One region of the Bacillus sp. NPDC094064 genome, then DNA from elsewhere that is predicted to be linked to it. Evidence: predicted binding sites of a transcription regulator. Region 1 holds the regulator's gene; the other holds the start of a gene.

Region 1 (3,430 bases):
ATTGCTTATTATAGTACGAAGTGGTTTAAGAAATTATGCGTACGATATGTCATATGGAACTTCAAAATGATAAAAGGGGAGTAGATGATGAAAAAAATACTGTTAGTAGCTATCGCTTGTATCATTGTTGGAGTAATAGGGATTTCGCAAACATATAAAAAAGCAGTAGCAAATGTCGAGGCGGGAAATAAGGAAGATGTTATTAAAAACGAAGCGTTAAAAAACGTAGAAGTTGATTTGGCTGCTGGAGATGTTGTTATCCAAAAATCTCCAGACTCCTCTTTTTATGTAAAGCAAACAGGGGATGTGCGAAAACAGGAGATTCGTATTGTTGAAGAGGGTGACGCATTAAAAATTATAGGAGGAAGAGAAAATGGTGATTCGTTTGATTTTTCATTTTACAATTTCAGATTTCAAACGCCTACAGTAACTATATTTGTACCTGAACGTTTTTACCAAGAGATAAAAGTAAAATCATCCGCTGGACAAATAGAAATTAGTGATGTGAAAAGTGACCGTGTAAGAGTGGAGACACTTGCTGGAGAAGTGGAGTTGAAACATGTAACAGCTAAGAATGTGGAGGGATCTACAAAAGCTGGTGAGGTGAATTTTGAAAAAGTAATAGGGAAAGTGACAGCGAAAACAGCTAGTGGAGATGTAGAGATTATTGACCATGATTCTAAATATGATTTAGAGGCAAGTTCAACCGCTGGAGACATAGATATTACTTTATTGGAAAAACCACAAAATGCAGTTATAAGTGGGCAAAGTGCTGCTGGAGATGTAACGATTTTTAATGAGGAAAATAGAAACGTAATAATTGGTAATGGGAGTACAAAGATTAACGGTAAAACAGCTGCTGGAGATGTTACTATAGAAACACGTTAATAAATAATATGTGCGTTTTTGAATGGAATTCTATCAAAATATAAAAAGAAGATAATTACCTATATAAATAAGGTAATTATCTTCTTTTATTATTTTTTAATGTAAATCACGATATACACCAATTACTTTTCCGATAACTGACACTTGTTTTAAAATGATAGGTTCTAATGAAGAGTTTTCCGGTTGTAGACGGAAGTGGTCTTTTTCTTTATAAAAGCGTTTAACAGTTGCTTCGTTGTCTTCTGTTAAAGCCACTACAATTTCACCGTTGTATGCAGACTGTTGTTGGCGAACAACAACTAAATCACCATCAAATATACCAGCGTCAATCATACTATCTCCAGAAATACGTAACATGAACACTTGATCTGCTCCAGCAACAATGCTAGCCGGAAGTGGGAAGTGATCTTCTACACTTTCAACCGCTGTAATTGGTAATCCAGCAGTAACTTTTCCGATGATTGGAACTTGAATAACAGATTGTGTTTCTGCATCCATTCGATCGTCACCTAAAATTTCAATTGCTCGTGGTTTTGTTGGATCGCGTCGAATATATCCCTTTTCTTCTAGTCGTGATAAATGTCCGTGCACTGTAGAACTAGAAGCGAGGCCGACTGCTTGACCGATTTCACGTACGGAAGGTGGATATCCTTTTTCTTGTACTTTTAGCTTAATAAAGTCGAGAATGTCTTGCTGGCGTTTTGTTAACTTTTCCATGTTTTCTAACACCTCGTTTTCTTTCATTTTTCTTATTAATAAGTATAACATGCGAAAAAACATTCTACAAACATAAGTTCGAACAAAAGGCGAATTTATGTTACACTAGAGGGAAAATATAGCGAGAAAGAGGGGTTCAAAATGAATGCAATTATTTATGCACGTGTGAGTACAACAAAAGAAGCACAGGAAACATCATTATTACGTCAAAAAGATGAATTATTGCATTTAGCTGAGCGCTATCAAATGAATGTTATAAAAGTAATTGAAGAGCAGGCTAGTGGTTATACCATTGAACGTGACGGTATATTAGAAGTGCTGGATACAATTCGAGATGAACAAATTGATGTGCTACTTATACAAGATGAAACGCGCCTTGGTAGAGGGAATGCGAAGATTGCATTAATGCACTGTTTACATAAAGAGGGAATAAAAGTGTATACACATACTCATAGTGGTGAATTACAGCTTTCGGATTCTGATTCGATGGTGTTAGATATAATCGGGATTGTTGAAGAGTATCAAAGAAAGATTCATAACTTGAAAATTAAACGTGGCATGCAGCGCGCAGTAGAAAAAGGCTATCGCCCAGAAAATAATTTAAAAAATCGTAATTTAAGCGTAGGCCGAGAGAAAAAAGAGGTGCCAATTGAAGAAATTGTACGTTTACGCAAAAGTGAACTGACTTTCGAAGAAATTGCGGCAACGCTTCGTGGATTTGGTCATAATGTTTCAAAAGCGACTGTACATCGTAGATATGTAGAGTATACAAAGCAATTGCTTGATAAAGAAGAGTAACTATTGTATGATAATAATCAGTTTTGATTAGAAGGGGGATTCGAGATGATTAATCACGAACTCGTTGAACGCATTAACTTCTTAGCGAAAAAAGCAAAAGCTGAAGGTTTAACTGAAGAAGAACAACGTGAGCGTCAATCGCTACGTGAACAATATTTAAAAGGATTTCGTCAAAATATGTTAAATGAACTTAAAGGGATTAAAGTTGTTAACGAAGAAGGTACAGATGTTACACCGACGAAATTAAAAGCTTTAAAAAAGCAAGATAATGAAAAATTAAACTAAAAGATGGGCGAATTCGCCCATCTTTTTTAATTGTTAAATTCGTTATTTAATAACTTTCCAGTTATTATTTTGCGTTGCTTCTATCCTTTTATGCTTCAAGATGTAGTTAGCGATAAGTTCAGACATATCTGTAGGTATGTCTTTTACTACTGGCTTATTTTGAAACATAAAGAAATTTCCACCACCACTTGCACGATAATTATTCATAACAACGTCATATTCTCCATCCATATGAAGAGGGGTGCCTTTATGCTGTAAAGATTCTACTCTTTCACCAATTGGTTTTGAAATGTTTAATACGTATGAAATCCCTTCCCACATATCATAATTATAGTGTGTAGGCTTTGGTTCTATATATGCAGGGTTAACGATTATATTTCCATCCTCATTTAAAATGAAATAGGTAGCGGAGAGTTCGAGAGCATCTTTTATATCTGCTCCAGTTACACGAATCACTTTTAATGTATTTGGATAAATGTAATTAGAAACGATGTCCCGCATTGTTACATATTCCGGGAAACCGGGAGATGCATTATGAAACAAACTTGTACAAGAAATGGAAACATTAGCTATATCCATTTGTATTTTATTTATAAATTCAATAAATGGATGGTCTTGTAAACGAGTTTGCATAGCATCTGAAATTTGCATGTCCCCCTTAATGATTCCAATAGGTTGATCAAGCCACTTTTGTGTATTCTCTTCATAATCAGATACTAAGGAAAGAACATCTGGATCTGCC
Region 2 (3,430 bases), on a different contig from region 1:
CAAGCTAATCCAACAACGATAAGTAAGATACCTGCTGTAATAAGCAATTTTGGCATCTCCGTCATACTTTTGGCATCTCCATTCCGAAATGATCATATGCAAGTGGCGTTACGATGCGGCCTCTTGGCGTTCGTTGTAAAAAGCCAATTTGTAATAAATACGGCTCATATACATCTTCAATCGTATGAGATTCTTCTCCAATCGTTGCCGAAACCGTTTCTAATCCAACTGGACCACCACGGAACTTTTCAATAATACCAAGCAATAATTTATGATCGATATGATCGAGTCCTAATTTATCTACTTGCAATAGTTCTAACGCCATTTGTGTAATTTCTATTGTAACCGTGCCGTTACCACGAACTTGCGCAAAATCACGTACACGTCGTAATAGACGATTTGCAATACGAGGTGTACCACGGGCACGTCTTGCAATTTCTAGTGCGGCTAACGAGTCAATCTCAACTTCGAATACTTCTGCTGTACGTTCAACAATCTCAGAAAGCTGATCTACTGTGTAATATTCTAATCTTGAAAGTACACCGAAACGGTCACGAAGCGGCGCTGATAATGCCCCCGCACGCGTCGTTGCTCCAACTAATGTAAAGGGAGGTAAATCTAATCGTACAGACCGTGCTGACGGTCCTTTTCCAATTACAATATCAAGACAGAAGTCTTCCATCGCAGGATATAGTACTTCTTCAATTGATCTATGCAGACGATGAATTTCATCAATAAATAATACATCCCCTGGCTGAAGCGCTGTTAATACAGCCGCTAAATCACCTGGTCTTTCAATTGCAGGCCCTGAGGTTGTTCTAACATTAACGCCCATTTCATTTGCAATAATATTCGCAAGCGTCGTTTTACCAAGCCCTGGCGGTCCATATAAGAGCACGTGATCCAACGTTTCTTCACGCATTTTTGCCGCTTCAATAAACACCTCTAAATTATGTTTCGCCTTATCTTGGCCAATATACTGACGGAGCGTCTGTGGCCGTAATGAATATTCTAAATCCACATCTTCATATGCAGATTCCCCTGAAAGGAGACGTTCGTCCATTATACTCACCTCTTACCATTTAGTAAAAGACTAAGTGCCTTTTTAATATACTGATCCGTCGTTAATGATTCTTTTAATAACTCTGGTACAACACGAGAAACTTCTCGTTCTGCGTATCCAAGTGCGCGCAGAGCTTCCAACGCCTCATCAAGCTCAACTGAAGAACCTTTCTTCTCATCAAAACGTTCTTCCTCTGAGAATAAATCAACAAATGCATCTGGCACGACATCTGCTAATTTTCCTTTTAAATCTAAAATCATTTGGCGCGCTGTTTTCTTCCCGACACCTGGGAACTTCACTAAAAACTTCTCATCTTCATGTTCTATCGCTTGCACAACCTGTCCGGTTTGACCAGAAGCTAAAATGGCAAGAGCACCTTTTGGTCCAATACCAGACACACCTAACAACTTTGTAAATAATAAACGCTCTTCACGTGTTTTAAACCCGTAAAGTGCCATAATATCTTCTCTCACATAATGATATGTATAGACACGGATTTCTTGCTTACTTCTTTGAAATACATACGGATTTGGTGTAAAAATTTGATAACCAATTCCATTATGGTCAATTACGACATATTCCGGTCCTACATATTCCACGTGACCTGTAACATATTCAAACAAAATACGATCTCTCCCTCTTAAATCATGTATTCCATTTTAACATATTTAACGATAGAAAAGCGAGACTGCCCCAACAAATGTTCTCCAGTTAAAACTTCTGTTATTTTCCATTGACAGAAAGTATAAAGCCCCTTAATATACAGTAATCGATAATGATTATCAATATTAATTAAAGGGGTTACATTAGGATGAAACGCAAGCTATTTATTTTATTTACTATTATGTTAGTTGTTCTTTCTATTGTTGGCTGTTCTTCCCAAAAAGAAGAAACAAAAGCAAAAGAACAACCGAAAACAAAAGTTGTCAAACACGCTAAAGGAGAAGCTACAATTCCAGTAAATCCAAAGAGAATTGTAGACCTATCGGGATCAACAGAAGACTTGTTACTTCTTGGACACAAACCTGTTGGTACGGCAAATACGTATAAAGATAAAATCCAAAATCATTTAACAGAAAAGTTAGACGGAGTAAAAGCAGTTGGCTGGTACTGGGCACCTAAAGTTGATTTAGAAGCTGTTACGGCTTTAAAACCAGACTTAATTATTTTAAACAATCGTCAATTAAAAATTTATGATCAACTAGAAAAAGTAGCACCGACAGTTGTTCTAGAAACGAACTTAGAAGACTGGCGCGGTAAGTTTAAAGAAGTAGGCAAGCTATTTGACGAAGAGAAGGAAGCTGACAAATGGATTGCAGACTACGATAAAAAAGCAGACTCTTTATCTAAAAAAATTAAAGAAAAAACAAAAGATGAAAACTTTATGTTCGTTGCAGTTACACCACAAAACTTCCGTGTATACGGTAGCTTCGGATATGGTGATATCCTCTTTAACGACTTAAAACTTCCAGCAACAAAAGGTACAGATTTAAAACAAACGATGGCACAAGTATCACTAGAAGGTCTTGTTGCATTCCAACCTGACCAAATGTTTATTGTAAACTTCGGCGGAGAAGCTGATAAAGTGTACGAAGACTATAAAAACAGTGCCGTTTGGAAAGATAATAAAGCAGTAAAAAGCAATCACGTATATGAAGTATCAAACGAAGTCTTCAATACACAAGCATTCAATCCAATCGGAAAAGATATGCTAATTGATGAGATCGCAAAACAAATTTTAGATAAAAATAAATAAGAAAAAGCAGCTCACCATGAGCTGCTTTTTTTCTTACTTTGCACTGCATATTGCTTCATTTTTTCAATTGTCTTCACAAAACCTTCTTTTGATTTAATACGAATACCACGTTTCAATTTCGCACGCTCATAACTCTCAAGCTTTTTCATATCAATTTGAAAGAAGGAATGAATCGCATTATCACTTTTCGGCACACCTTTGAAAATTTGTAATATCCCTTCCTCTGAAACACCAAAATAACCACTCGTTTTCAATAAAGGAGAAATATCATCAACTTTCTTTTGTAATACAATTTGTACATCATCACGATCAACAAGTTGCCACTCTTTATATTGCTGTAAAAACTTTTCTAAATCCGCTACTTTTTCTGTAAATATTTCTTCACTTACTTCTCCATCAACATACATACGCTCTAATAAAATTGTAACTTGAGGGTCTTTCTCTGTTACTTCTGGTACTGGCCCTTCCGCCCTCGCACTCGTCTCATAAACTAAACAAAACAGCATAACGAAAGCTTGTACTGCAATCAGTATCCATTTCATTTCCGTTCACCTCTTTTAGGCAAGATCAAACTTTCATTTGTAGCTTTTCCGGAAATGAGGGTTTTATCC

Evidence for each region. The regulator LexA, encoded in region 1, represses DNA repair genes until DNA is damaged. The targets are predictions, from matches to a motif close to CGAACATATGTTCG.
Region 2: a site for LexA is predicted at 1,757-1,770, ahead of ruvA (Holliday junction DNA helicase RuvA). Genes of this name have one in related genera too.

What each region holds. Positions count from the first base shown of each region.
Region 1 covers NZ_JBNNUI010000003.1:95,804-99,233, reverse strand. Annotated here, with positions in the region: gene ACQKNI_RS08330 (DUF1700 domain-containing protein) at 1-84, shown strand, start outside; gene ACQKNI_RS08325 (DUF4097 family beta strand repeat-containing protein) at 85-888, shown strand; gene lexA (transcriptional repressor LexA) at 985-1,605, opposite strand; gene ACQKNI_RS08315 (YneB family resolvase-like protein) at 1,747-2,403, shown strand; gene ACQKNI_RS08310 (DUF896 domain-containing protein) at 2,449-2,688, shown strand; gene ACQKNI_RS08305 (bifunctional metallophosphatase/5'-nucleotidase) at 2,731-3,430, opposite strand, start outside.
Region 2 covers NZ_JBNNUI010000014.1:31,274-34,703, reverse strand. Annotated here, with positions in the region: gene ACQKNI_RS24175 (DUF2905 domain-containing protein) at 1-65, opposite strand, end outside; gene ruvB (Holliday junction branch migration DNA helicase RuvB) at 62-1,063, opposite strand; gene ruvA (Holliday junction DNA helicase RuvA) at 1,069-1,686, opposite strand; gene ACQKNI_RS24160 (iron-hydroxamate ABC transporter substrate-binding protein) at 1,875-2,819, shown strand; gene ACQKNI_RS24155 (BofC C-terminal domain-containing protein) at 2,831-3,361, opposite strand.